4 regions of the Gordonia sp. 34D genome follow, and region 2 is predicted to be linked to each of the others. Evidence: riboswitches for the same ligand, from Rfam matches in the RefSeq annotation. Region 2 holds a riboswitch; each other region holds the start of a gene.
What was found. A riboswitch is a leader RNA that binds a small molecule or an ion and turns the genes downstream of it on or off. The one in region 2 is predicted to bind cobalamin.
Positions count from the first base shown of each region.

Region 1: it holds a riboswitch for cobalamin, as region 2 does, so the genes downstream of both, AC1L34_RS00390 (VWA domain-containing protein) here and metE (5-methyltetrahydropteroyltriglutamate--homocysteine S-methyltransferase) in region 2, are expected to answer to the same signal.
Region 3: it holds a riboswitch for cobalamin, as region 2 does, so the genes downstream of both, AC1L34_RS15900 (ABC transporter substrate-binding protein) here and metE (5-methyltetrahydropteroyltriglutamate--homocysteine S-methyltransferase) in region 2, are expected to answer to the same signal.
Region 4: it holds a riboswitch for cobalamin, as region 2 does, so the genes downstream of both, AC1L34_RS12120 (ABC transporter substrate-binding protein) here and metE (5-methyltetrahydropteroyltriglutamate--homocysteine S-methyltransferase) in region 2, are expected to answer to the same signal.

Region 1 is NZ_CM155293.1:78,845-86,143, reverse strand. Features, by position in the region: gene AC1L34_RS00400 (cobyrinic acid a,c-diamide synthase CobB) at 1-749, opposite strand, end outside; gene cobO (cob(I)yrinic acid a,c-diamide adenosyltransferase) at 754-1,368, opposite strand; gene AC1L34_RS00390 (VWA domain-containing protein) at 1,368-3,458, opposite strand; cobalamin riboswitch at 3,510-3,656, opposite strand; gene cbiE (precorrin-6y C5,15-methyltransferase (decarboxylating) subunit CbiE) at 3,703-4,929, shown strand; gene cobM (precorrin-4 C(11)-methyltransferase) at 4,913-5,671, opposite strand; gene cobJ (precorrin-3B C(17)-methyltransferase) at 5,668-7,209, opposite strand; gene AC1L34_RS00370 (precorrin-8X methylmutase) at 7,206-7,299, opposite strand, start outside.
Region 2 is NZ_CM155293.1:1,838,948-1,846,246, reverse strand. Features, by position in the region: gene AC1L34_RS08540 (NUDIX hydrolase) at 2-607, shown strand; gene AC1L34_RS08535 (FMN-binding glutamate synthase family protein) at 613-2,265, opposite strand; gene metE (5-methyltetrahydropteroyltriglutamate--homocysteine S-methyltransferase) at 2,506-4,827, opposite strand; cobalamin riboswitch at 4,937-5,152, opposite strand; gene AC1L34_RS08525 (glycosyltransferase family protein) at 5,256-5,840, shown strand; gene AC1L34_RS08520 (hypothetical protein) at 5,954-6,313, opposite strand; gene AC1L34_RS08515 (acetyl/propionyl/methylcrotonyl-CoA carboxylase subunit alpha) at 6,390-7,299, opposite strand, start outside.
Region 3 is NZ_CM155293.1:3,426,811-3,434,109, forward strand. Features, by position in the region: gene AC1L34_RS15885 (helix-turn-helix domain-containing protein) at 1-193, opposite strand, end outside; gene ilvD (dihydroxy-acid dehydratase) at 628-2,340, opposite strand; gene AC1L34_RS15895 (hypothetical protein) at 2,409-4,001, opposite strand; cobalamin riboswitch at 4,109-4,293, shown strand; gene AC1L34_RS15900 (ABC transporter substrate-binding protein) at 4,321-5,289, shown strand; gene AC1L34_RS15905 (FecCD family ABC transporter permease) at 5,293-6,336, shown strand; gene AC1L34_RS15910 (ABC transporter ATP-binding protein) at 6,333-7,127, shown strand; gene AC1L34_RS15915 ((2Fe-2S) ferredoxin domain-containing protein) at 7,124-7,299, shown strand, end outside.
Region 4 is NZ_CM155293.1:2,605,100-2,612,398, forward strand. Features, by position in the region: gene AC1L34_RS12110 (prolyl oligopeptidase family serine peptidase) at 1-1,744, shown strand, start outside; gene AC1L34_RS12115 (rhomboid-like protein) at 1,696-2,409, opposite strand; cobalamin riboswitch at 2,464-2,606, shown strand; gene AC1L34_RS12120 (ABC transporter substrate-binding protein) at 2,641-3,837, shown strand; gene AC1L34_RS12125 (FecCD family ABC transporter permease) at 3,847-4,917, shown strand; gene AC1L34_RS12130 (ABC transporter ATP-binding protein) at 4,914-5,717, shown strand; gene AC1L34_RS12135 (hypothetical protein) at 5,747-6,571, opposite strand; gene ppk2 (polyphosphate kinase 2) at 6,606-7,299, opposite strand, start outside.

The DNA of each region.
Region 1 (7,299 bases), 1.8 Mb from region 2:
CGCTCAGTCCCCTCCGCGACAACCTCGGTCCCCGGATTCCACGCCTGTGCTTCCAGGTCTGGTGCGGTGCGGGCAGCGTGGAGGAGCGCCGGAATGTCGAGGTGCGCGGCGATGACGCGCCCCAGCAGGTCCACGAACTCGTCCGAGTCGTCCCGTTCGCTTGCTGTCACCAGGCCGAGGTGCCGGGACGGCGTGGCGAGTTGCTCGTCGCGCGGCAGCAATCCAAAAACCGGTAGTCCCGCGGTTTCCATGGCCGCGACAATCTCGGCGTCGTTGCGGACCGATCCGGTCCGGTTGAGGATCACTCCGACGATGTTGATGGTCGGGTCGAAGGCCGCCATGCCCGCTGCGACGGCGGCGACAGTCCGCGACTGTCGCGCCACGTCGATCACCAGCACCACCGGCGAGGATGTCAACGTCGCGACATGTGCCGTCGAAGCAAATCCGCCGGTGCCGAGCCGACCGTCGTAGAGGCCCATAACGCCTTCGACGATCGCAATATCTGCGCCCGCCGCACCGTGCAGCAGTAGCGGCACGATGCGATCTTCCCCGACCAGGTGCGGATCGAGGTTTCGTCCCGGGCGTCCCGTCGCGAGGCAGTGATAGCCAGCGTCGATGTAGTCGGGTCCCACCTTATGTCCGCTGACCTCTTGTCCGGCCAAACGGAGCGCCGCCATCAAGCCCATGGCGACTGTGGTCTTACCCTGCCCGGTCGACGGTGCCGCGATCACCAGTCGCGGTAGCTTCATCGGCTCACCATTCGATGCCCCGCTGCCCCTTCTGCCCGGCGTCCATAGGGTGCTTGACCTTGGTCATCTCGGTAACCAAGTCGGCAGCGTCGACGAGCGCGGCGGCCGCATTGCGGCCGGTGATGATGACGTGTTGGTGGCCCGGCCGGTTGGCAAGGACCTGCACTACCTCGTCGACGTCGACCCATCCCCACTTCATCGGGTAGGTGAATTCGTCGAGGATCAGCAGGTCGTGGGTCTCGTCGGCGAGCCGACGCTTCACCTCCTCCCAGCCTTCGACGGCGGCGGCCGCGTGGTCTTCGGTGTCGCCTTGCTTGCGGCTCCACGACCATCCCGAGCCCATCTTGTTCCACTGCACGGGCCCGCCTTCGCCGGTCTCCTCGTGCAGTTGGCCGAGGCGTTCCAGGACGGTCTGTTCACCGATGCGCCACTTGGCGGACTTCACGAATTGGAAGACCCCGATGTTCATGCCCTGGTTCCAGGCGCGCAGGCCCAGCCCGAAGGCTGCGGTGGATTTTCCCTTGCCGTCTCCGGTGTGGACCATCAGCAGCGGTCGGTTTCGACGCTGGCGAGTGGTGAGACCGTCGTTGGGGACCGTCGTTGGTACTCCTTGCGGCATCAGGCGGCTCCATTCAAGTGGTGGGTGTGCCGGCGAACCGAGGCCGTCAGCGCTTCGGCGCTCACTTCGGCGACCGGCAGATGTTCGGCACCCAGTCGTGCGGCGAGTTGACGGGCGAGGCCCAAGCGCAGCGGACCGCTTTCGCCATCAACGACGACGGTCGTGACGCCGAGGCTCGCGACGTAGTCGGCGGCGTGCAGCGACCGCGCGACGGCATCGGCACCACTCGTGGCACGACCATCGGTCACAATCACCAACAGCGGCCGCAGGCGCGGGTCGCGCAACCGTTCGCGCGTCACCACACGCGCCGCTTCGAGGAGTCCTTCAGCCAGCGGCGTACGTCCGCCGGCCGGGAGGTTGTCCAGTCGCGCTGCGGCGACGTCGACGCTGTGCGTGGGCGGTAGGGCGAGATCAGCGGCGTTCCCGCGGAACGAAATCAGGCCAACTTTGTCGCGGCGACGATAGGCGTCCAGCAGCAGTGACAGGACGGCGGTCTTGACCTGCGTCATGCGTTTGCGTGCGGCCATCGAACCGGAGGCGTCGACGCAGAAGAGCACCAGGTTGGCTTCGCGCCCCTCTCGGACGGCGATCCGCAGATCTTCACCGCGCAGGTCGATCCGCTCTCGTCGATCGTCGGTCGCTCGGCGTACCGCCTGTTTGCCCGCTGCGGCTTTGATGGTTTCCACCAGGTGCAGGGATCCGGTCGCGCCGACGGTGGCTCCGATACGACGGCCGGTGGTGGCGATTGCGCGACTGCGGCGTCCGGCTGTGCCGGCACCGATACCGCGAACAGTCAGGTGCTTTGGTCGATAGGGGTCCGTCGCCGCAGCGACGGTCTCGGGACCGACCGAGCCCGGTGACGGCTGCTGGTCGTCGGAAGCGGGATCTGGCGCGGGTGTGGATTCACCGCTGTCAGTTCCGTCCTTTTCTGCCCCGTCCTTGCCTGCCCGGTCGTTGTCTGCCCCGTCGGTCTGCGTCGACTCGTCGAGATTGTCGGGACCGTCCGGACGATGCTCGGGTTCCGGCGGTTCCGGAGGCAGTTCATCATCGCCCAGGATCTGATCGAGAAGTTCCTCGTCGATGCCGGGAGCGTCGAAGGGGTTGCGGCGTCGCCGGTGCGGCAGCGCGAGCAGAGCTGCCTGGCGGATATCGGCCTTGGTGACGGTGTCGCGGCCAAACCATGCAGCATGTGCGACGGCCGCGCGAGCAGTCACGATGTCGGCGCGCAGCCCGTCGACCTCGAACGCCGCGCACACTTCGGCGATCTTCAATAGCGCAGGATCGCCGAGTCGTACCGCACCAACGCGTTCTCGGGCCGCTGCGATCTCGTCGGTGAGCGCAGCCTCGCTGGCGGCGTAGTTGGCATTGAAGGCTGCGGGGTCGGCGTCGAACGACATCCGGCGCCGCACCACTTCGGCGCGCAGAGTCGGCTCACGCGGGGCCGCGACCTCCACGGTGAGGCCGAACCGGTCGAGGAGTTGGGGGCGCAGTTCCCCTTCCTCGGGGTTCATGGTGCCGATCAGCACAAATCGCGCCGCATGCTCAATCGAGACGCCGTCGCGTTCCACCGTCGCGCGTCCCATGGCGGAGGTGTCGAGGAGGAGGTCGACGAGGTGGTCGTGCAGCAGGTTCACTTCGTCGACGTAGAGGATGCCGCGGTGCGCGCGGGCCAGGAGTCCCGGTTCGTACTCGACCTTGCCTTCCGACAGTGCCCGTTCCAGGTGCAGGGACCCGAGGACGCGGTCTTCGGTGGCACCGACCGGCAGTTCGACGAGGCGAACCGGCCGGGTGAGAGTCGTCGTATCAGCGAACGGGGCGTCGGGTGAGGTGGCTGCGGGGTCGGCCGGGTCGATGGAGAAGCGGTCCGCCGCGTACACGTCGATCGGCGGCAGCACGGCGGCGAGCGCGCGGACTGCGGTCGACTTTGCGGTCCCTTTCTCCCCACGAATCAGGACGCCCCCGATTTCCGGGGCGATTGTCGTGAGGATCAACGCCAGTCCCATATCGCCAATGCGGCGACCGACGTCGGCGTTCTCGGGGGTGGCCGTCTCGCATCCGAGGACAGCAGAAAAGGGGTACTGCACCGGCATTTGAGGCTCCCGCTCATGCACACGTGGTCGGCGTTCAGAACGCCGCCACACAATAGGGTCGGGCGCGAGGCCGGTCTTCGGACTTGTCGGATCCCCTCGCATGGAGGGGCCCGATTTACCGCAGCGGGCCTGTGCCGGAATCTCACCGGCTTCCCAGATTCTCCTTGTCGGCAGTTGCCACCGTTTCCGATGCCGAAGCCTCCAAGGCACCTCGTGCCTAGTGCCTACGATAGCGTCAGCGTTCGTGTCCCAGACAACGAGCCCCGCGACCCCGCCGCCGATCACCGTTGTTGGCGTCGGCGCCGAAGGTTGGGCGGCGATGCCCGCTGAACAGCAAAAACTAGTACTCGACGCCAGCGTGGTTATCGGTGGCGCACGACACTTGTCGATGCTCCCCGACCGTCCCGACCAGCGGCGGCACGTTTGGCCGTCGCCTTTGCGCGAGCAGCTCGGGGCTTTTCTTGGCGAGGTCGCAGGCGGCTCCGTGGTGGCGCTCGCGTCGGGTGATCCGCTGGTCTCGGGGATCGGTTCTACATTGATCGACGTGCTCGGTGCCGACCGTGTGCGGGTGATCCCGGCAGTGTCGTCAGTCGCGTTGGCCCGGGCTGAGTTGGGGTGGTCAGCCGAGTCGTGTGTGGTCGTCTCGCTGGTGGGTCGCGATGTTTCGCTAGTGGTCCGAGAGTTGTCTGCGGGTCGACGGGTGGTGGTGCTGTCGTCGGACGAGAACACTCCCGCGGCAGTGGCGGACCTGCTGCGAAACCTCGGCTACGGCGCCAGCGTTATGCACGTGCTGGGCGACCTCGGATCGGCCGATTTCAGCCGACGCGACGGGACCGTCGCCACCTGGACCGGACCGTCGTCGAGGCTCAATGTGATCGGCCTCGAGCTGATCGGGCCGCCCCACGGATCGTGGGTTGCCGGACTGCCCGACAGCGTTTTCGAGAACGACGGGCAGCTCACCAAACGCGACTTGCGCGCCTCGGCGTTGGCGCGGCTCGCTCCTGTCCCCGGCGAGCACCTGTGGGACGTGGGCGCTGGCGCAGGCTCGGTTGGGATCGAGTGGATGCGCGCGCATCCCACCTGCACGACCACCGCAGTCGAAGCGCACCCCGACCGGGCAGAACGGATCGCCCGCAATGCCAGCAACCTCGGGGTGCCTGGTTTGCGGGTCGTGGTCGGGAAGGCACCAGAAGCCCTCGACGGCCTACCCGAACCGTCAGCGATCTTCATCGGCGGCGGCGCGACCGCCCCCGGCGTCGTCGACCATTGCTTGGCCGCACTGCCCGCTGGTGGTCGCCTGGTGGTGCACGGCGTGACGATCGAAACCGAACGACTCCTCGGCGAATTGCACGCCGCGCACGACGGCGAGTTGACCCGCCTTGCGGTGGAGGTCGCCGCCCCGATCGGCAGCTTCACCGGCTGGACGCCGATGCGCACGGTGACCCAGTGGACGTTTACGCGCGGAGCTTAGTTCCGCGCTCCCGCGCAGGGTCGTACAGGAACGACTCCCCTCCGGCCGTCGGGTCCAGCGCCCAACCGACCAGGATTACGGCTGCCCGTTTGAGCCTGGCCGCGTCGACGATGTCGGCGATGGTCGCCACGGTTCCCCTAAGGATCTGCTGCTCGGGTTGGCTGGCTCGGTACACGACGATCACCGGGCAGTCGGCGCCGTAGTCGCCGATCAAGTCGTCCATCAGGGCCCGGGTTTTGGTGATTGCCAGGTGCAACACCAGTGTTGCCCGCGTCGCCGCGAACGCTGCCAGATTTTCCGTCGCCTGCATCGCGGTCGATCGAGCCTGCGTCCGCGTCAACACCACTGACTGGCTGATGAGCGGGACCGTCAGCTCCCGCCCCACGACAGCCGCTGCGGCCGCGTAGGCGGGAACGCCCGGCGTTACGTCCCACGCGACGCCTGCCGCGTCGAGCCGTCGAGTTTGTTCGGCGAGCGCCGAGTAGATGGACAGGTCGCCCGAGGCCAGGCGCACCACCTCGTTCCCGGCCGCATGCGCCTCGACGATTCGGGAGGTGATCTGGTCGAGGTCGAGACCCTGAGTATCGACAAGCTCAGCGTCTGGGCTTGCGTGGCTCAGCACGTCGGGATCAAGGTAGGTCCCCGGATAAAGCACCACGTCGGCGGCGGCGAGCAGTCTCGTCGCGCGGACGGTCAGCAGGTCGGCGGCACCGGGTCCGGCGCCCACAAAGTGGACGGTCATTGCGCCAGCTCCAAAGCCTTCACGTAGCGAGGCGTCCACACCCCGGCAGCACTGATTCGCGTGGAACTTGCACCCACGATGAGCAGGCATTTCATGTCAATGGTCGTCGGATCCAGCTCGGCCAGGGTCGTCACCGTGAGTGATTCTTCGGCCCGGCCTACGTCCCGTCCGACGATCACCACGGTGTCGGCGGCCCGATGTTCCAGCAGCACCTCCCGCGCCGTCGCGATTTGCTCAGTCCGCGACCGCGACGCCGGGTTGTAGATTGCCAACACCAGATCCGCTTCGGCAATGGCGCGCAGTCGTCGTTCAACAACCGCCCACGGCTTCAGCCGATCCGACAGCGACATCACCGCGAAGTCCGCTCCGATCGGGGCACCCGCCTTCGCAGCTACCGCCTGCACCGCACTCACTGCGGGCAGCACCCGGACCGCAATCCCCGCATACGCGGGATCCTCAGCGGCCTCGAACACGGCCGCCGCCATCCCGAAGATGCCAGCGTCGCCGCCCGACACTACTGCAACCTTCTCCCCAGCTTTGGCGAGATCCAGCGCGTGCCGGGCACGGTCCACTTCGACGGTGTTGCCCGACGCATGCCGAGTGAGGCCGACTCGCTGGGGAACACGGTCAACGTACGGGCCATAGCCGATCACATGGTCCACGTCGGCGAGCGCCGCGGACGCCTCGGGCGTCAGCCATCCGTCGGGGCCGGGTCCAAGCCCGATCACCAGCAGTTCCGCGGCTGGACGCGCGACGACCGACTCCTCCGGCACGTCACCGTCGGCTCGCATCCGCGCTGCCGTGGCCTTCTTCGCGTCGTCACCGGGGACCACGATCAGCGAAAAGTACGGCACCGACGCGGGGTCGACGTCGACCACCGGCAGCCAGCGTTCCTCCGGTTGCGACGCACGTTCCACGTACCAGGCGCCGTCGAGGCGACCGGCTTGCGCGAGCGCCGACCGCACCGCCGGGAACGTCCGACCGAGCTTCATGATGATCGCGCCGTCGGTGTCGGCGAGGCGTCGAGCGAGTTCCGGTTCCGGCAGCGTGCCGGGCAAGACGGTCAGAACGTCGGATTGTCGGACCAGTGGTCCGGCGCTGCCGCCGATGGCGGCGGTCGCCGCGGCAAACGCTGGGATTCCGGGGACCACCATCGTCGGATAGATGTCCTTGAAACGGTCGTGCAGGTACATCGATGACCCGTAGAACAGCGGGTCCCCTTCGGCGAGGAGCACCACATTGCGGTCGGCGTCGAGGTGCGCGGACAGTCGTTGGGCGCACGTCTCGTAGAACGCCGTCATGGCACCGACGTATCCGCCCGGATGGTCGGTGGTGCCGGTCGTAACCGGGTACCGCAGTTCTTCTTCGATGGTCTCGGTCGGGATGAAGCTGTCGGCGATCCGCCGCGCATGCGACTGCTTGGTGGTTCCCGCGTGATAGGCCACGACGGTCGCCTCGCCGATGATGCGAGCAGCTTTGATCGTGACGAGTTCGGGGTCGCCGGGGCCAATGCCGACGATCGTGAAGGTGCCGGTCATTCCTTCTCCTGTGCCAGGGCGTTGAGCGCCGATGAGGTCATGGCCGAGCCGCCGCGACGTCCGCGGACGGTGACGTACGGGATGTCGATG
Region 2 (7,299 bases):
TATGGAAACTACGCGCGAGATGGCGGCAAATCGATTACAAAGCTGGGATCGTCGCGTCATCGACGACGTCGACGGGAAGCTACGCAAGTCAGCCGTCGCCATCACCGTGGTCCGGCGAGGGGAGATGTACGGGATTTGGGTTGCCCGTCGCCCCAAAACGATGCGTAATCACGCCAACCAGTTCGCTCTTCCAGGGGGACGATGTGATGCGGGAGAAACCGCGATCGAAGCGGCATTGCGCGAACTGCACGAGGAAATCGGCGTCGAACTCACGCAAGATGCGGTGATCGGGGTGCTAGACGACTATGAGACTCGGTCCGGCTACCTCATGACGCCCGTAGTGTGTTGGGTCGACGAGGATCCGGCCATTGCGCCCAGCCCCGACGAGATCGGCGAACTGTTCTTCGTCACCTTTGACGAACTCCGGCGGCCGCCACTGTTCAGCACCATCCCGCAGTCGCCCCGAACCCTGGTAGCGCTGCAGATCGCGGGCACAGTGGTGCACGCGCCGACTGCCGCAGTGATCTACCAGTTCGCCGAAGTGGTCCTCGCCGGCCGCGATACCCGCGTCTACGACCTGGAGCAACCGGTCTTCGCGTGGCAGTAGCCGCCCTATACCGCCAGGTGGTGAGTGGTGATGCCGTGCGTCGGCGGCCGACGTGACGGGTCCGGGACGTGAGCGCTGGTCAGCACAAAGGCCTCGGCGCTGGAGAACTCCCAGTCCTCGCGCCACGACTCCGGAGGATTGCTCAGCAATTGACCGGGCGTGAGCCACTCGTAAATTTCGGCGTAGGACCGAGAAGTATTCGCGCTGACGGTCCGCATCAGCATGGACGGGTGAAGGTCGTCGAACGTTCGCAGGCCCATCGAAGCCACGAATTGTTTGGCGTTGTCGACGACGTGGCGCTGCAAGTTGTAGACGCGCTCGGATTTGTCGGGCACGTTCAGTGCCCGCTGACGCTTGGGGTCCTGCGTCGTCACACCTACCGGGCAGTGATTGGTGTGGCAGCGTTGCGCCTGGATGCACCCGACGGCCATCATCATGGCGCGCGCGGCGAGGGTGAAGTCGGCACCCTGGATGACTCGTTTAATGATGTCGATGCCGTTCGTGATTTTACCGGATGCCCCAATCCGGATCTGGTCGCGCAGACCGGTCCCGACCAGCGCATTGTGCACGGTCATCAGACCCTGGGTCAGTGGCATTCCGACGTTGTCCTCGAATTCGATCGGTGCCGCCCCGGTTCCGCCTTCGGCGCCGTCGACGATGATGAAGTCGGGCGCGATGCCCGTTTCCAGAATTGCCTTGCAGATCCCGAGCAGTTCACTGCGCGAACCGACACACAGCTTGAACCCAATGGGTTTGCCGTCAGATAGTTCGCGAAGTTGGCCGATGAACTGGCACAGGCCAATGGGGGTGTGAAAAGCATTGTGCGAAGGCGGTGAAACGACGCTCTTGCCGGCTTCCACACCGCGCATCTCAGCAATCTCGGCCGTCACCTTGGCGCCGGGCATCACCCCACCCAAACCGGGCTTCGCGCCCTGCGAGAGCTTGATGGAAATGCATTTCACCTGAGGTGTCGCCGCCTTCTTGCGAAACATCTCGGGGTCGAAGTGGCCGTCGAGCGTGCGTGCACCAAAGTAGCCGGTACCGATTTCCCAGATGAGATCCCCACCCGGCTGCAGGTGATATGGGCTCAGGCCACCCTCCCCGGTGTCGTGGGCGAAGCCGCCCTTCGCGGCTCCGGTATTGAGCGCCAGGATCGCATTTGCCGACAGCGCACCGAAGCTCATCGCCGACACGTTGTACATGGCGATGTCGTACGGCTGCTTGCATGCCGGTCCGCCGATCCGCGCCCGCGGTGATCCCTCCGGAGCCGGCTGCGCGACGATCGAATGCTGCACGTACTCGTAGCCGATAGCGCTCGGATCTCGTTCGGTACCAAACGGATCCACGTCTTTGACGTCCTTAGCCCGCTCATAAATCGTGGTGCGGGTATCGCGGTCGAAGGGTGTGCCGTCGGTGTTGCGTTCGACGAAGTACTGCTGAATCTCCGGACGCATCACTTCCATCAGGAACCGCATATGCCCAATGATCGGATAGTTGCGCAGGATCGAGTGTCGACGCTGGGTGAGGTCGTAGACGCCGGTCAGTGCAAGCAGCGCCAGCGGCACGGTTAGAAACAACCACCAGGGTGAAACAAGAAACACCAACAGCAACGACAGCCCGCTCACCACCGCGATCCCGACAACGATTAGCCAACGCATAGCGTGCCCCACCCTTCGATCGGCGACATCCCTTGCCTTGTAATGTATGCCGCCGATCTCACAGGCGGGATAAAACCGACTTTGGCGCCCCCGCGGGCCTACCGGCCAATTTCCTCATTTCTGTCACGATTCGACCGATCCGTCACGACACGCCGTGATCGGTGACGGAACTGTCGTGTCGCTGAGCGATGTCTGTGACAGAAATGAGGAAATTTGACGGGCTTTCCGGGCCGAAAAGCGTTAGGCGACGGGCGCGGCCACCTCGGCTCGGGCCGCGACCGCTGCGGCGACCATGCGCTTCAACGCCACGACGACCTCATCGGTGCGACGCGTCTTGAGCCCACAGTCGGGGTTCACCCACAGGCGATTAGCCGACACGGCACCCAGTGCCTCGCGGAGCGACGTGGTGATCTCGTCGATACTCGGGATGCGAGGCGAGTGAATGTCGTATACCCCGGGACCCACCTGGGCAGCGAAGCCCGCGTCGTTGAGGTCGTCGAGCACCTCCATGTGCGAGCGCGCCGCTTCGATGGACGTCACGTCGGCGTCAAGCGCCGCGATTGCCCCGATGACATCGCCGAACTCGGAATAACACAGGTGCGTATGCACCGCGGTGGTGTCTTCGACGCCCGCGGTCGACAGGCGGAAGGCACGTACCGCCCAATCGAGGTAGGCGGCTCGATCAGCGGTCCGCAACGGCAGGAGTTCGCGGAGTGCCGGCTCGTCGACCTGAATAATCGGGACCCCGGCCCGCTCCAGATCGACGGTTTCGTCGCGGATCGCCAGCGCTACCTGGTTTGCCGTCACGGCGAGCGGCTGATCGTCGCGGACAAACGACCACGCGATGATCGTCACCGGACCGGTCAACATGCCCTTGACCGGTCGGTTCGTCAACGACTGCGCGTAAGTGGTCCAGCCGACTGTCATCGGGGTGGGCCGTGCCACGTCACCGAACAGGATCGGCGGCCGCACACACCGGGAACCGTACGACTGCACCCAGCCGTTGGCGGTGGCGGCGAAACCGTCGAGTTGCTCGGCGAAGTACTGCACCATGTCGTTGCGTTCCGGTTCCCCATGAACCAGCACGTCGAGGCCAACTTTCTCCTGCAAGGCGATCACCTGGGCGATCTCTTGCTCCATCCGCGCGCGGTACGTGGCCGCATCGATGGTCCCGTTCTTCAGTGCCGACCGGGCCCTGCGGATTTCGACGGTTTGCGGGTACGAGCCGATGGTCGTCGTGGGGAGAATAGGCAGAGGCAAAGCCGCATCTTGGGCTTCCCGCCGAACAGCGGCGTCGGCGCGTGTCCAATCCGACGACGAGAGGCCGGTCAGGCGCTCACGAACGGCCGGCACGTGCAGGCGAGGGTCAGTGGTTCGCGACAGCAGAGCCGTGCGCGATGCCGTGAACTGCGGCTCTTGGTCCGCTTCACCGTGCAACAAGGCCCGGGAAAGCGCACCAACCTCGGCGAACTTTTCCTCAGCGAACGCGAGCCAGCCGTACAGGGCGTCGTCGATCTGCGACTCGCCGCGCAGCGTATACGGCACGTGGAGCGTGGAACACGACGTCGAAACCGCCAGTGATCCGACGTGTGGTCGTAGTTCGCGGAGGGTTTCCAACGCTGCGTGCAGGTCGGTCCGCCAGATATTACGACCGTCGACGACGCCGGCAACGACATGCTTGCCGGTTAGCTGGGCGTCGCGAATTGAATCGGCCGAGCCAGCAATGAGGTCGACGCCAACGCCGTCAATTCCCGTGCGACCCAGGGCTGCCAACCGGTCGCGAGCATCGCCGAAGTAGGTCTGCACCAACAGCTTCGGACGATCTGTCGATTCCGACAGGGCGCGGTAGACGCGCTCTGCCAAGCCGGCGAGACCCTCGGCCTGATCGGTCACCAGGGTGGGCTCGTCGAGTTGGACCCACTCGACGCCCGCGGCCGCCAACTGCGCCAACAGGTCGACGTACAGGGGGAGCAACTCGTCGATCCGCGCCAGCGGGCTGATCGAGACCGCCTCGGCATCGTCGCCGACCGTCTTCGACAGGGCTAGGAAAGTGATCGGGCCGACGACCACGGGTCGTGCCGGGATGCCGAGAGCTTGGGCATCTGCGACCGCGCCGAGCACGGTACTCGCGTCGAGCGCGAAGCTGGTCTCCGGACCGATCTCAGGGACCAAATAGTGGTAGTTCGTGTCGAACCACTTGGTCATTTCCAACGGGGCCACGGTGTCGTTTCCACGGGCCGCGGCAAAGTAGCGGTCCAACGGATCGGTAATTGACGCCACCCGAGGGGGCAGGGCGCCGAGCATCACGGCGGCGTCGAGCATGTGGTCGTAGTACGAGAATGTGTTTACCGGAACGGAGTCAAAGCCATTGCGTACCATTTGATTCCAGCTGTCGCGCGCAATACTGTCGGCAACCTGCTTGAGGTTGGCAGCATCGGTTCGGCCCGCCCAATAGGCTTCGACGGCGCGCTTGAGTTCCCGATTTGCGCCGATTCGGGCGACGCCGGGGACCGTCGTCGTGAAGGTGCCGCGGTGTGGACTTGGGGCCTTGTCGTTGGACATGACGTTTCTTCTCTCCTGCATGAGTAGTTAACGGGTTGCCGCCATGTACGGGCACAGAAGAAACGAAGACTTCGAGCCCTTCCGCGAGGCGGACAACCATCGGGAGCGTGTGCTTCCGATGCATCAGGCAGGTCTTCGGGCTGGTCGGCGTGCGTGCTCGCCGTAAGGGAGCCCGCTTCTAGTGGCCGTCGCTTCCCGGGAGCTGCGAGTGCAGCACATTCCCAGTGCAGGTGACGGCGGTCGTTCCGACATACCGCTGCGGGTCAGCTCCGGATTCTCACCGGATTCCCTCTTCACGGGCGGACACTGCACGGTGGCGGTGTCGTCGCGTCGACGCCCGGGGTCGAGAAGCAGGGGCTCCTTGAGTATCTCGTTCGGGCGAACCAGTTGCGATCTCAATACTATTCAAACGAGTAGAATTGGGCGTCATGGGATTTGGCGATGATTTTAATTCAGGGTCGTCGGCTGGATCTGTCGCTGGAATCGTCCTCGTTGCTCGCGGGGATGAGCGCATTCCCGCAGGTGAGAGCGACGTACCTGGCATTGAACGACTGATGGCTGCGGTGTCAAGCCTTGGCGCTGGTGGATGTGATTCGGTCTACGTGGCGCTTGGGGCACGCGTGGTGCCAGCACCTGACACCATCTCAACCACCCTGTATTTGCCCGAGTGGTACGACAGTCTCGACGCCTGTGTGAGGGCGGCGCTGAGTTTCGTGGACCAGCATCCGGCGCTCGACGGCGCGGTCCTGCAGACCCTCGATAGTCCTGATCCTGGTCCGAGCGCGGTGTCTCGAGTGTTGGCGGTGGCCGCGCAGGGTCCGAACACGATTTGCCGTGCCGAGTTCGCAGGGAAGCCAGCCCAGCCCGTTTATTTGGGTGCGGATCGGATCCGCGAGGCGATCGAGCAGGCGGGTGCCGGCCTCACGACGGTCCGCTACTTGATCGATCACCGCAACGACGTTGTGGGCGTCGACTGCACCGACTTGGGGAACCCCGCCAACTCGGTGCTGTAGGCCGAACCGTTCGGCCTTCCCCATAACGCGCCCCCACTTGTTCTCGCATGATGCGTTGATTCCCGCACTACGTTAGACGTGGTGCGGGAATCAACGCATCATGCGGGAACGGCCTAGGTGCGGTTCGGGACGCCGACGGTCAGGGGGGCGGGTGTCACGTCGAGCAACGCTGTGGCGCAGCGGGCGGCAGGGTCGGCGGCGGCGGAAAGCGCGTCGCCGAAGCCGTCGCGGCTCAGGCCACGGAACGTGCCGTCGCGGTCGACTCCAATGAGGGCCGCGAGTTCGCCCGTCGTCGGGACACAAATCGCCCAGGTGAGACTGGATTCGTCGGCCCACGCCGCATCGGTGTCGCGAACATAGCCTGCGGGGTCGTCGATACCGAGAAGCGTCAAGGCCGGAACGTCCGAGAGCCGATCGTCGTCCCGGAGGGCACGCAAGTACCAAGCACCCGCATTGATCTCGACAGCTTCCACATTCGACTCCTAAAAACAGCTATGCCGTACTTTGGGCCCAGTAAGCGGGCCCAAAGTACGGCATAAGCGGATAAGACTACTTAATCTCCAGCAGGACGGTGCCCTGGGTGACGGCAGCGCCAGCTTCAGCCGACAGCCCGGTGATCGTGCCAGCCTTGTGCGCGGTGACCGGGTTCTCCATCTTCATCGCTTCCAGCACCAAGACCAGATCGCCTTCTTCGACGGTGTCGCCCTCAGCGACGGCAACCTTCACGACGGTGCCCTGCATCGGTGCGGTCACGGCGTCGCCCGAAGCAGCGGCCGCGCCGCCCTTCTTGCGGGTGCGTGCCTTCGGCTTGCGGGTGGTTGCACCGTTACCGGAGCCGCCGCCCAAGTTGAGGTCGCCCGGGAGCGAGACCTCGACACGACGACCGCCAACCTCGACGACAACCTTCTGTCGTGGGGCTGAGTCATCTTCGATGGCTTCGCCGTCGGTGTACGGCTCGATGGTGTTGTCCCAGTCGGTCTCAATCCACTTGGTGTAGATGTCGAAACCGTCTTCGCCGCCAATGAAGGCGGGGTTGGAGACGATGTGGCGGTGGAACGGGATGACGGTTGCGAGACCGCCGACCTCGAACTCAGCGAGCGCACGGCGTGCGCGGTCGAGGGCCTGGTTGCGGTCCTCGCCGGTCACGATGAGCTTGGCGAGCATCGAGTCGAACTGGCCGCCGATGACGTCGCCTTCGCGGACGCCGGAGTCAACGCGGACACCGGGGCCCGAGGGCTCGCGGTAGGTGCTGACGGGGCCGGGGGCGGGGAGAAAGCCGCGACCGGCGTCCTCACCGTTGATGCGGAACTCGAAGGAGTGGCCGCGCGGTGCGGGATCCTCGGTGAGGGTCAGCGCCTTACCTTCGGCGATGGCGAACTGCTGGCGAACCAGGTCGATGCCTGCGGTTTCCTCGGTGACAGGGTGCTCCACCTGGAGGCGCGTGTTGACCTCGAGGAAC
Region 3 (7,299 bases), 1.6 Mb from region 2:
CGAGCGCGGCGATGGTGTCCGGCGACGGATTTGTACGGTGGCCGTTGCGCAACTGGGAGAGGTACGGCTTGGAGATCCGGTGGCCTTCCGACGACAAGGTGGCCGCGACTTCCGCATTGGTATGCGGCCTGCGGCCAGGCGGGTGCACCGTTTCGAACAGCTTATTGAGCCGCCCTGCAAAACCTTCGTCCATCGTGCCTTCTCGTGTCTATTTGCCGTCTCGGTCGGGGATTAGTCGGTTTTAACCCATTGAGCCTATCCCGAAGCCCTGAAGCCAGCGCCTTTACTGTGACGCGGATGACGAAGTTGGCATGACTTCGCTGGGTCGGTTAACTCATCGGCAATTCTAGCAACCTTCGATAGCCGTTAAGTATCCCGGCGATCACCTCAGCTCGCAGAATTTGATTTTCACCGCGATGATGTAAATTCGCCATGGCGCAATTGGCCTGCATAAACATAGTTATGCTGGGGTGTGACGCAACTTACCTTGGGGTCATTGGCGAGATTGCTATAAGGTAACTGGAGTGTTCGGGTGACTGAACGCATTGCGCCATCACATGCGGCTTGTCTGCTGGTGGCGGGTGAAATCCTGGGGGGAGCATCCGCCACCGGCGCAAGGCCAAACTATTACTCGCAGATTGCACCATTAGACGCCGACGTCACCAGCTTTGAGTACTTCGCAAGGACCCCGCGCGTGTAGCGGGGCGGAAGCGGAACAAAGCTCTTCGCTCGCTCAGCCAGTACCGCCTCGTCGACCAGGATGTCGAGCGTTCCCTGCGCCACGTCGAGCCGGATTCGGTCGCCATCTTCGACCACTGAAATCGGCCCGCGATCGACGGCTTCCGGAGCCACGTGGCCCACGCACAGTCCGGTGGTTCCGCCGGAAAAGCGCCCGTCGGTCAGCAGCAATACATCTTTGCCGAGGCCCGCGCCCTTGATGGCGCCGGTGATCGCCAACATTTCGCGCATGCCAGGCCCGCCCTTGGGGCCTTCGTAGCGGATCACAACGACGTCGCCCGCCGTGATGGTGCCGTCCTCGAGGGCATCCATGGCTGCGCGTTCCCGGTCGAAGACTCTGGCGACGCCCTCAAAGACGTCGGAATCGAAGCCCGCTGACTTCACGACCGCGCCGCCCGGGGCCAGTGTTCCGTTCAAAATGGTGATGCCGCCGGTTGGGTGGATGGGGTTCTTCATCGCGTGCAGAACGAGGCCGTCGGGGTCGGGTGGGGCGATGTCGGCGAGATTCTCAGCGACGGTCTTGCCCGTCACGGTGAGGCAGTCGCCGTGGAGGAGACCAGCGTCGAACAGTGCTTTCATAATCACAGGGACGCCGCCGATGCGGTCGACGTCGGTCATGACGTGCTGGCCGAAGGGCTTGACGTCAGCCAGATGTGGAACCCGGGCGCCGACGCGTTTGAAGTCGTCGAGCGAGAGTTCAACATGGGCTTCGTAGGCGATCGCCAGCAGATGCAGCACGGCGTTGGTGGACCCGCCGAATGCCATCACCACGGCGATCGCGTTCTCGAATGCTTCCTTCGTCATGATGTCGCGCGCGGTGATTCCGCGGCGCAGCATTTCGACGACCGCCTTCCCCGATTCGCGGGCAAAGCCATCGCGGCGCCGGTCGGGGGCCGGCGGTGCGGCGCTTCCGGGCAGAGACATGCCGAGTGCTTCGGCGGCGCTGGCCATGGTGTTGGCGGTGTACATGCCGCCGCACGCGCCTTCGCCGGGGCAAATGGCGCGTTCGATAGTGTCGACGTCTTCGCGTTTCATGAGTCCGCGCGCACAGGCACCGACGGCTTCGAAGGCATCGATAATGGTGACTTGATGCTCGGATCCGTCCGAGAGTTTCGCGTATCCGGGCAGGGTTGAACCGGCATAGAGAAAGACCGACGCGAGATCGAGTCGCGCCGCGGCCATGAGCATTCCGGGCAGCGACTTGTCGCAGCCAGCCAACAGAACGGACCCGTCGAGGCGTTCAGCGCTCATCACAGTTTCGACGCTGTCGGCAATCACCTCGCGTGACACCAGCGAGAAGTGCATTCCCTCGTGGCCCATGGAGATGCCGTCGGAAACGGAGATGGTTCCGAACTCCATCGGAAACCCGCCGCCCTCGTGGACTCCCTCTTTAACGGCCTTAGCGAGGCGGTCGAGCGAGAGGTTGCAGGGTGTGATCTCGTTCCACGACGAGCCGACCCCGATCTGTGGTTTCCCCCAGTCGTCGTCGCCCATGCCGACCGCCCGGAGCATGCCGCGCGCGGCAGTTCGCTCCAGACCGTCGGTCACATCGCGGCTACGGGGCTTGATGTCGGGATTGTTGCCGGTGGAGTCGGTAGCCATGCTCTGACGATAGTGCTGATTGGGATGGAGGTCACGAGTTCGCCCGCTTCGGCCTCGGGGCCGGTCCGCTACTTCCTTACAAGCACCACTCCGGGGCGGTCGAAGGCCAGGGAGTTCTTAGTTGCCTGGATGTTCGTTTCGTAGACGTGGGCACCGTTGAACTGTTTGCGGATTAGGCGATTGAGTTCCGCATTCTCGGGCCGCCAGGGCGCGGCGCTGCGGAAGTCGATGGCACCCTCCAGGGTGCGGGGATTGTTGTCGAGGCCGGGACCGCGGGGGAGAAGGCGCAGGCCGTCGGTGGTGTACAGCTCGACGTTGAACGTGCGGCCGGTCGGCAACGTCAGGGTGACGGGATGCTTCGTTTGGGCCCACTCGAAGTTTTCGGTGGTCATGGTCCAGCCGTCGGGCAGCTTGCCACGGAAGTTCACCTTGTTCTTCGGGGCGAGGGTCAGGGCCGTCTGGTTGGTGCTCGGGTCGCCGTGCAACACCTGCCCCCGCAGTGGCTGGCCCGTCGGGGTAAACGCCCACGTCGACGCCGTGATTGGCTTGTGCCAGTAGCCGGTGGTGCCGCCGCTCATACCCTCCACTCGAAGTTCGCGGTCTTCGGCGGTAGCGCCAGAATCGTGGATAGTGATCCGGGAGGTAACCGTCCCCGGGATCTTCGGTTGAGGCTTCCAATCCTCGCCGGGCAGGTCGATCGCCGCATAGCCGGGGTTGAATCGTTCAGCCAATTGGTTTGGCGCAGAAGGCTTCTTGGGTTGCGGCTGCCAAGAATAGCGGCCCGGAATGTGGTTGGCACCTGCGGTGTCGAGGTCGTAGAGACGGGTAAACATGTCGCCGTACTTGTTTTGCACCAGCGTCACCGACCCGGATGTGGAGATCGCATTCGCCTGGAATCGGCCCTGCTCGGGACCGCCGATCTCGTAGCTGAAGTCGGCGGGCAGCCACGGGTCCTGATAGATGATCCGCGAACCGTCGTCGGCCAAGCTCACCAACTCAACCAGTCCGGCAGTGGTGGGATGGGTGACGCCCTTGGGGTCTTTGAAGCTCGTCGAGATCCGGTGACTGATCGACCACTTGTTGGCGACGGGTTGCTTCGCGGCTTTGTTGGGCACCTGCATGCCTGGCCACAACCAGATTGGGCCGCCGAACATGCGCGTCCAATTCCACAGCATCGGTCCGGACAGGAGGTTATCGAGGGAGTAGATGAAACCGTTCTTGTCCAGGGCCACCAGCATGTTGTTGTTGACTGAAATTGCGACTATTTCGCCGTCAAGGCAACCGGGGGTGGCGACCTTGCGCCACGGCTTCGACGAATGCCGGGCCCGCGCATACAGGTGACCGTTGTGCAGGACGGCTTCGGTCCTCGAGTTGAAACCCTGCGTGTTGTCGCGGAATTCGACCTTCGCTGGCAGCTTCTCCTGCCGCGGTGCGGGCGGAAGACCGTCGAACTCAGACGGGCCCTTGATGCTGGGTAGCGGCGTAAACAACCCGGGCAGCGGGGGAACCAGCTGGAAGGTGCTGATGAACGGAACGCAACCCAGCGGTTGGGGCGATGGTCGTGCCGATACCTCTGCCGAACCCAAACCGATACCGGCCGCAAGAAAGGTGGAGGCGAGAACGGCGGATAGCGCGGTGCGCGTGGTGGTGGTGCGGCCCATGAAACTCCCCCGTTGTCTCGGCCCGCGGTCCTCGGCCGATCGTGCTCTGACCGTATCGGGTCAAGTGCTCGCAGATCCGGAATCCTACTCAAATCGGCTGCCGATACACTCATCGCATACGTCACGGTGTTCGGGAAGTCCGGTGAAAATCCGGCGCGGACTCGCCACTGTGAGCAGGTCCGACAGTCGTTTGGAGTGAAAATCTCCGGCCACTGGGTGTTTGCGCATCCGGGAAGGTACGACGTCGGGAGCCCTGCTAAGCCAGGAGACCGGCCGCGGCGTACCCCGTAGTTCCACGAGTATTGGAAAGGGGGTCGCTTTGCGTACCCTTTGGAAGTTCGGCCCGAGCGCCGCTGTTGGTCTGTCGGTGGTGCTGGCGCTGAGTGCCTGCACCACAGCGGAGAGTTCCACCGATGCAGGTGCGGCCATCCGGCTGGCGAACTGTGGTCGGACGGTAACGCTGGCCAAGCCTGCAACGTCGGCCATCACCGTCAATCAGGGCGCGACGGAATCCGCGCTCGCCATCGGCGCAGCGCAACAGCTTGTTGCGACGGCCTATCTTGACGACGCCATCTCGCCGAAATGGGCGGATGCCTACGGTCGGATCGACGTGCTCTCGGACAAGTACCCCGAACGTGAGGCGCTGCTGGAGAAGCGGCCCGATCTGGTGGCGGCGTCGTACGCGTCGGCCTTCACCGATAAGGCGCTCGGTAGCGAACAGTCGTTGGCCGACCTGGGAATTGCGGCCTACGTCTCGCCGTTTGGGTGTGCCGACAAGTCCGCGCGGCCGGCGCCGTCGTGGGCGGCTGTCGCCGGCGAGACCAGCGATTACGGCACGCTCTTCGGCCGAACTGAGCAAGCCGACAAAGTCAACGACGCGATGCGCGCCACCCTCGCTGAGCTTAAGGCGAAGCATGCCGGGGCAGGAAAAACGATCATGTGGTGGGACGCCAAAACCGACAGCCCATCCGTAGGCGGGCGGGGCGGCGGACCACAGCTGGTGATGGATGCGGTCGGCGCGACCAATGTGTTCGGTCAGCTTTCGGGCAACTGGGCCGACACCAGTTGGGAGGCCGTGCTGAAGGCGGATCCCGACGTCATTGTTCTTATCGACGCCAGCTGGGACCCGGCCGCTGCCAAACGCGCCTACCTCGAATCCGACCCCGCGCTGCGGGATCTTTCCGCGGTAAAGAGGGCCTCGTACGTGGTGGTTCCGTTCTCCGAAAGCACACCGGGTGCTCGTCTGATCGACGGGGCGGTCCGACTGTCGGGCGCGCTCGCGGGGTAAGCGATGTTGCGCGAACGAGTCCATCCGGCCCCGAGCTTTATGCTCTGGACCGGGGGACTGTTGGCTGCGCTCCTGGTCAGCATGGCTTTTGGCGTGGTGATCGGGTCGGCAGATCTATCGCTGAGGACGGTGTTCGACGCCATCCTCGGTCGCCTCGGAAGCGGCTCGGGGGTCAACGTGCTCGACGAGCACATCGTCGTCGACCTACGACTGCCGCGGGTGGTTGGGGCAGCGGTGGTGGGTGCGGGTTTGGCGGTGTGCGGTGCAGTGTTGCAGTCGTTGACGGGCAATCAGTTGGCTGATCCGTACATTCTCGGGATGTCGGGCGGCGCGGCCTTGGGTGCATCGGTGGTGCTTAGCACCGGTCTTGGCTTGGGGATCATGTCCGGCGGGCCGGTTGTTTCTGTTGCGGCGTTTATCGGGGCCATGGCGGCGCTGCTGTTGGTGTTCGCGATCGCGGTGACCCGCGGCGGGGCCCTACTGCCCGGCCGACTGATCCTGGCGGGCGTGGCTGTGGGACAGTTGGCGGCCGCCCTCAGTTCGGGGCTGATCTATTTTGGTCCGCACGGGACGGCCGAGCGGGTGATGTTTTGGTCGCTGGGGTCGGTCGCGGGGGTTCGGTGGAACACGCTCGCGCTGAGTGCGGCGGTGACGGGTGTGACGGTGGTTGTGGTGCTGTTTCATGCCCGGCCGCTCGACACCTTCGCCTTCGGTGAGCGGGCTGCCGCCGGTCTCGGTACGGACATTTCTCGGACGCGATGGATTCTGTATGCGCTGGTGTCGCTATGCACCGCAGTGCTGGTGGCGATGTCCGGGATCATCGGCTTTGTCGGCCTGGTGATTCCACACGCTGTGCGTTTCCTCGTCGGCCCGTTGCACGCGCGGGTGCTGCCGCTCGCGATCGTGATGGGGGCGTTGATCGTGGTGTGGTCGGACATCGTGGCACGCAGTCTGCTGCCCGCCCGCGAACTGCCGCTCGGCCTCGTCACCTCGGCGATCGGGGTGCCCGCCTTTATCTGGCTGCTACGACAGAAGGGCACCGAATGAACTTCGACGTGTACAGCGCCAGCGTGATCCGGGACGGCAACCCGATCTTGAGCGACGTGACGTGCAGTGCGCGCGCCGGGGAGTTCACCGGGATCATCGGGCCCAATGGTTCGGGTAAGTCCACGCTGCTGTCGTTGCTGATGCGGTGGCAGAAGCCCGACACTGGCCGCGTCTTTCTGGGTGGCCGCGACGTGCAGACTATTCGACGCCGCGAGTTTGCCCGGACCGTCGCCGAGGTGGAACAGCATTCGGCGACGGTGCTGGATTTGTCGGTGGAGCAGATCGTCGAACTTGGCACCATCCCGCACGGTGCGGGTTGGGGGCGTCCGCTGGGGGAGGCGTCGCAGGATGTGGAGCGGGCCCTCGATGCCCTGGGCCTTCGACCACTGCGTCGGCGGGCGTGGCACACCCTTTCGGGCGGTGAGCGGCAGAAAGTTCAGGTGGCGCGTGCGCTTGCTCAGCGTCCCGAAGTGTTGGTGCTCGACGAACCCACCAATCATCTCGATGTTTCTGCGGGCGTCCAGTTGCTCAGTGCGGTACGAGAATTAGAACTGACGGTGGTCGCAGCGATCCACGACTTGCATCTGGCAGCGATGTTCTGCGACCGACTGGTGGTCCTCGATCAGGGGGTGGTGCAGGCGATCGGCACACCGACGGAGGTCCTCACTCCCACACTGTTAGCGCAGGTTTACGGGATTGATGCCGAGGTGATTGAGCATCCGCGCACGGGCGCTCCGCTGGTGGTGGTGTGCGGTGCCGCCGAACAGCATGCGCGAAGGGCGGGCGTATGACTGGCGTTGATTGGGTGATCGTCACCGCACCCACCGATCGCGGCAACGATCCGGCCGCCGAGGTTCAGTCGGGGCTACGCGTGCTGCGCGAGCGTCGGCCGGGTGTGGAGTTTCGCGTCGCGGTTCTTGGCGGCACCGCGTCGACGATCACCGAGGAACTCGATCGCGCCGC
Region 4 (7,299 bases), 770 kb from region 2:
TCTGGCGTCCGATGAGAACGAGAATTGGGTGTGGTCTGGGGCCACGATGCTCCGCCCGGACTACGACCGCGCGCTGATTTCCCTATCGCGCGGCGGTGCTGATGCTGCGGTGGTTCGGGAGTTCGACGTGAGCGCCGGTACCTGGGTGGCCGACGGGTTCACGTTGCCGGAGGCGAAGTCGACGGTCGGTTGGATCGACCGCGACACCGTCTACGTGGCAACCGATTTCGCCTCCACCCCCGATGGCCTGTCGGCGCTGACGTCGTCCGGCTATCCGCGGACCGTGCGCCGGTGGTCGCGTGGCACCGATGTGGCCGACGCCCCGACGGTCTTCGCTGGCGAGGTCTCCGACGTGGCCGTTGCCGCCACGTGCGACACCACACCGGGCTATGTGCGGCATTTCGTGTCACGGTCGACGGACTTCTTTAATGCGCTCGACTACGAACTCCGGGATGGCGAACTGATCCGGATCGAGGTTCCCACTGATGCCTTCTTCGTCGTCCGCCACAACTGGCTGCTGGTGCTGGTGCGGTCGGAGTGGACCATCGACGGCCCGGATGGCCCGGCCATCACGCATCCCGCAGGCACCCTGCTGGTGTTCGACTACCCCGCCTACCTCGCGGGAGACCGGACCCACCGGGTTCTCTTCGCACCTGATGCGCACACGAGCCTTGAGGACTTCGCGTTCACCCAGTCGCATTTGGTGATGGTGACGCTGCACGACGTTGCCACCCGCTTGGAGTTCCGTGAACTCGGCACGTGGCAGCTGGCGACGGTTGCTGGCATCCCCGATTTGGCAACCGTTGGCGTCCTCGACGCCGACCCCGACCACAGCGACGAAATCTGGCTCTCAGCAAGTAGTTTTACGCGGGCCCCGAGCCTGCTGCACGGCTCCACCAGCGACGGTGTCTCCATCATCAAGTCGTCGCCCGAGTTCTACGATGCCTCGACAGTTTCCACGCAGCAGTTCTTCGCCACGTCCGACGACGGCACCGCCATCCCCTACTTCGTGATCAAGCGAGACGATGTCGCGTCCGGCCCCACCCTGCTGTACGGGTATGGCGGCTTCGAGAACTCGATGACACCGTCGTACATGGGCATTGCCGGGCGCAGTTGGCTCAGTCGCGGCGGCATCTACGTGATTGCGAATATTCGCGGCGGCGGCGAGTACGGCCCGGAGTGGCACACGCAGGCGCTGAAGGCGGGTCGCCACCTGGTGTACGAGGACTTCGCTGCGGTGGCCCGCGACCTCGTCGCACGCCGCCTTACGACGCCCGAACAGCTTGGGGCGCAAGGCGGCTCCAACGGCGGCCTCCTGATGGGGGTCATGGCGACGAGCTATCCGGAGCTCTTCGGCGCCCTGGTCTGCCAGGTGCCGCTGCTCGATATGCGCCGCTATCACCTTCTGCTGGCTGGCGCATCGTGGATGGCAGAGTATGGCGACCCCGACGACCCCGACGAGTGGGAGTTCATCGCCAAATACTCGCCGTACCAGCGACTGCGTGCCGATGCCGCGATGCCGAAAATGCTGGTGACAACGTCGACCCGCGACGACCGCGTGCATCCCGGGCACGCGCGGAAGTTTGTGGCCCGCATGGAAGAGCAGGGGCATGAGGTGCAGTACTACGAAAATATCGAAGGCGGGCACGGCGGCGCGGCCGACAACCGGCAGAGCGCGTTCAAGTCGGCGCTGGCTTACGAATTCTTGTGGCGCGCGCTGGGCCGCAAGGAGGCGGGCGCATAGCCGCGGATCCGTTTCAGCAGGGCGTCGACGTTGAGCATTGGCTTGCCCCGCACCAGCGGGTAGCACGCGAAGCCGATGGCGAGCGCGCTCGCGTGCCCGACGGCGGTAAAACTCACCGGCAGATCCAATAGCGGTCCGCAAAACACGACGACGGCGCCGGCGATGTAGATCCACCGCCAGGGACGCGGCAGATAGTACGACAGCACGCCGATCACCGCGGCCATGAAGTAGCTGACACCGACGTCGGTGGCGTAGCGCAGTGACGGGTTGGCGACGCCGGTTTGTATGGCGGCACCGACCAGCCCCTGGCTGATCAGGGTGGCGAGGATGTGTCCGGCGAGGCCGACCGCGAGGTACCGTCTACTCCCCATCCAGCGTTCAGCGGTTGCCAGGAAAATCGTGAAGCCAAGAAAGTACGGCACCCAGTACGCACCGTCGAGCCAGAGAAGGCTGCCGAAGAAGGCCCGGAGCGGATCGTGCAAGAGGTTCGCGATATTGGTCGATCTCCGGCCAAGGATCGCGTCGAGCTTCTCGGGCGAAACACGATGCTGGACAACGGTGGTTGCCAGCAGTACCACCAGCCACAGGTACGTGATTGGTGCGCGGCGCACCCAGTCCCCGGCGATGGCGATCGCGCGACGCCATCTGCTCCGAGTCTCGCTCATCGCCCCACGTTAAGCCCGTCAAGGGGCTTGCGCCAGTGGGAGTTGAGAATGTCTGCATGCTAGATTTGCGCCGATAACTAAGCGATATCCCGTGAGGAAGCCGGTGTGAGTCCGGCACGGTCCCGCCACTGTGACCTACCCGAGGAAGTTTCTTTCCGAGTAGCAAGTCAGACACTCACCGTCGCTTCTGCAGACCCGGGGCGGAGCATCCCCGAGGGAGGTTTCTGATCCATGCGTGCCACTCGACTCAGCGTGCTCGTCGCGGCCGTCGCCGTGACTATCCCGATCGTTGCGACCGGTTGCTCAACGGCCCCGGCAAACGACGCGGGCAGCACCCGCGACTGCATCACCGACTTCGACGCGTCGAAGGACTATTTTCCGGATAAGTCGACCATCGACGAAGCCACCGGCCTGAAGATCGAGTACCACAACTCGTATCAGGTAGTAACCGTGGCGCATCCATCACAAGGTGCACCGGCCGCATCGTATGTGCTGGTCCGCTGTGGTGCGCCCGCCCCGAAGCTCGACGGTGCACTGGCCGACGCCCCGCAAGTCCAAGTCCCGGTGCGGACCCTGTATTCCGGGTCGACGACCCACCTGCCGTCGATCGCCGCACTCGGTGCCGCCGATACCGTGACGGGCGTTGCGACCACCGGATACGTCTCGACTCCCGAAATCGTTGAGCGAATCAAGGCGGATAAGGTCCGCGAATTCGCCGATGCTGGCGTGGTGAACGCCGAAAAGGTGATTGCCGGACGACCGGACGTGCTGGTGACCGACGGCAACGACTCCCCCGCCTTCGGGAAAATCACCGGCGCGGGAATCCCAGTCATCGCCGACGCCGACTGGTTGGAAGAGAATCCGCTGGGCCGTGCCGAGTGGATCAAGTTCTTCGCCGCTCTGACGGGCACCGAAAAGGAAGCCGCCAACGTCTTCAACGACGTTAAGAACAGCTATCGGGCCGTGGCGGCGAACCTTGCGAATGCCCCGAAAACCAATGTGCTGCTCGGCGGAATCTCGAACGGTACGTGGATGATGGCGTCGGGCGATAGCTACTTTGGCAAGTTGGTCGCCGACGCTGGCGGTACCTACCCGTGGATCAACGACCCCGCGCAGGGGAGCCTGCAACTGTCGGTGGAAGCCGTCATTGCCAAGGGCCGCCTAGCCGACAAGTGGCTGCTCAGCGACCCGACTATCGCCTCACTCGCCGACTTGTACAAGCAAGACCCGCGCTATCGGGCCTTCGCTAAACCCGCTGAGCAGGCCTGGAACAGCACCAAGGCAACGAACGCTGGCGGCGGCAACGACTACTGGGAGAAGGGCGTGCTGCGTCCCGACCTGGTGCTCGCCGACCTCGCCGCCATCTTGCATCCCGACCTGTACCCGAACCACAAATTCGAGTTCTACCTGCACCTGCCAGCGCAGTAAGTCCACGGCATGACGAAGAGTCCAGTCGCGTCGACATCGCGCCGCGACCGCAACGCCCTGGTGTGGGGCGGGCTGCTGGTGGGGTGTGTTGTTTCCGTGCTCCTGGCGGCCGCGTTCGGCTCGGTGCCAATTCCGGCGGGCGACACGGTGAAAGTCCTGACCGGCGGGCATCTGCCCGACGATGGTCTCGACTTCATCCTCCGCAATGTCCGACTCCCGCGCATCACTACGGCGGCTCTCGTTGGCGCGGCACTCGGGGTCGCTGGCCTGCAAATGCAGACGCTATTTCGCAACCCCCTCGCTGATCCCTACATTCTCGGCGCCAACTCCGGAGCCAGTCTCGGCGTCGCCCTGGTAGCCCTGACGGCAGGAACGGCCGGGGCGGCGAGCTTTGCTGGCGGCCTGGCCGGATGGGGTCGAGCGGGCAGCGTCGCGGCCGCCGCTATCGGTGCCGCCGTAGTTCTCGGGCTGGTCTTGCTGTTTTCGGTTTGGGTCCACAGTGCGGTGACCCTGCTGCTGATCGGCGTGATGATCGGATCGGTCACCGGTTCGCTGGTGGCGGTGCTGATCGTCTACGCCGACCCTAACTCCGTCAAGGAGTACATGATGTGGGGCCTTGGCACGTTCTCGGCGACGTCGTGGGACGACCTCAAGATCGCCGCGCCGGTCGTGTTGTTCGGGATCTTGGTGTCGTTGGCTTCGGTCCGCTCACTGAATGCGCTGCTCCTCGGCGAGGAGTATGCCCGGTCGATGGGCATCGACCTGCGGATTACGCGGGCCACCACGCTGCTGTCCGCGGCCATTCTGACCGGCGTCGTCACCGCGTACTGCGGACCCGTCGGCTTCCTCGGACTGGTAATCCCGCACATTGCGCGTGGACTGTTTGGGACGGCGAATCATCGAATCCTCCTGCCGGCCTGCGTCGTGGTCGGAGCACTATTGGCCGTGTGGTGCGGTGTGATTGCCGAGTTGCCCGGCCAAGACAACGCCCTCCCGCTCAACGCGGTGACAGCCTTGATCGGCGCGCCGATCGTCATCACCGTGCTGCTGCGCGGGCGCGGCCAAGGCGGTGCCGTGTGACGCCCGCAGGCTTGACCCTCGACTCCCTCACGATCGGCTATCGACACCGTCGCACGCGGACGACGGTTGCCGCCGATCTCAACGCCGTCGCGCACCGCGGCGCGCTGACCACGCTGATTGGCCCGAACGGTGCAGGCAAGTCGACGCTGTTGCGCACCATTTGCGGACTTCAGAAACCGTTTTCGGGAGCGGTACTGCTGGCCGACGGCACCGATACCACCCGAATGCGGCCAGCCCGGATTGCCCGGCGGATCGCAACAGTGGGCACCCAGGTGATCGACCCTGGCCGCCTCACCGCCCGCGAAGTGGCCGAACTCGGTCGCACGCCGTATGTCGGGGTCACCGGGCGACTCTCGGAGCACGACCGCGCCCGCGCCGACTGGGCCCTGTCAGCGGTGCGCGCACAGTCGTTGGCCGATAGGGCGTTTCATGATCTCTCCGACGGTGAGGGGCAGCGAGTCCTCGCGGCTCGGGCGCTTGCCCAAGATCCCGAACTATTGGTGCTCGACGAACCGACGTCGCACTTGGATGCGCCGTCGCGCGTGGAGTTCCTCGATCTGGTGACGACGCTGGCGCGCGATCACGACATCACCGTCCTGGTGTCGTCGCACGAATTGGAATTGGCAATGCGGCTGTCGGATTCGCTCTGGCTCCTGGCCCCCGACGGGACCCTGCATTCGGGCACCCCGAGCGAGGTGGCCGAGTCGGGTGCAGTGGCTACGGCATTCGACCGCGGCCGTCTCCGCTTCGACGCCGCGCGGTTCGTGTTCGACGTGGAGCCACGACCCCCTGCCGAGTAGACGGTAGCCCGTAGTCGGTCGACCTGCGGCTAGGCGAGTGCGCGTCGACCAGACACCACTCGGGCCACGCCGCCGACGGCCAGCACGATGAGTCCGCCGACGCCGACGAGCAGCGACAATTGGGTGAGGTCATCGGAAATCCCGCCGACCACCACCTCGATAGTGTTGCGGGCCGACGGGTCCGTGTCGGCGAGGCGATCACTGACGACGCTCTTCGTCGCGACCGCGAGCAAGGCACCGATCACTCCGGCCAGCACGCCTCCCACACCAAGCCACGCCAAGACCGTGCTGCGTCGGACAGCCAGCAGAAGAGCCAGGAGCGCTGCGACGATGGCACCAATCACCGACACCCACGCCGCCACCGTCACCAGCTTCCCGCTGTCTTCCATCGACCCCGCAGTGATTTGGCGCTGATCAATCGTCACCAAAATCGGACGGTCGAACGAGACCGGGACGGGAATGGACGCCTGTTTGATCGCGTCGTTGATCATCGGCGTGATATCGAGTTCCATCAGATGCAGGTCAGCGTCCGGGGCCGGCTGGGTAAAGAGCCAGTCGTGTTGCTGACGTGCCACTTCCGCGAAGTCCCGGACAAAGGCATCGGTCCGCGAGTACGACTGCGCCAGCGGGAGCGCGACGTTGCTGGCGAGCTTTGACCCACTTGCCTGCTCGATCGAATCCGCGACCTTCTGGGAGAAGTAGTCCTGCACCTCGCTGGTCTTCGCAGCCTCCGACGCGGACGCCACAAAGCCGTCGGTCGATACCACTCGCTGGGTCAGCCACACGCTCGGAACTGCGACAATCATGCAGACCATCGCCACCACGGTGAACAGACCGGAAACTACGCTTCGCACCGTGTCGAGGCTACCTGTTGCCGACTGATGTCCGTCATTCGCCGACGAGGTCGCGGGCGCGACCAACAATCAACGGATCCGGTTCACCGACGAGCGCGACGTCTTTGCCGTCGTAGTCGTGCAAGCTCAGCACATACCGCATCGCATTGATACGAGCGCGCTTCTTGTCGTTGCTCTTCACCACGATCCACGGCGCAAAATCGGTATCTGTGCTGGTGAACATCCGTTGCTTGGCATCGGTGTACGCCTCCCAGCGATCGAGGGACGCCAGATCCATCGGCGAAAGTTTCCACTGTCGCACCGGATCTATCTGCCGGATCGCGAATCTGGTCCGCTGTTCCAGCGGCGTCACCGAGAACCAGAACTTGACCACATGGATACCGTCGTCGACCAGCATTTTCTCGAACGCGGGCGCCTGCCGCATGAACTCTGTGTACTGCGCATCGGTGCAGAAGTTCATGACCCGTTCGACGCCCGCCCGGTTGTACCAGGAGCGATCGAAGAAGACCATCTCCCCGGCCGCGGGCAGATGCTGGACGTAACGCTGGAAATACCACTCGGTGGCCTCGCGTTCGGTCGGCTTCTCCAGCGCCACCGTGCGCGCACCGCGGGGGTTGAGGTGTTCGTTGAACCGTTTAATGGTTCCACCCTTGCCCGCCGCGTCGCGGCCCTCAAAAACCAGCAGATGCCGCTGCCCGGTCTGCTTGGTCCACTTCTGCAACTTCAGC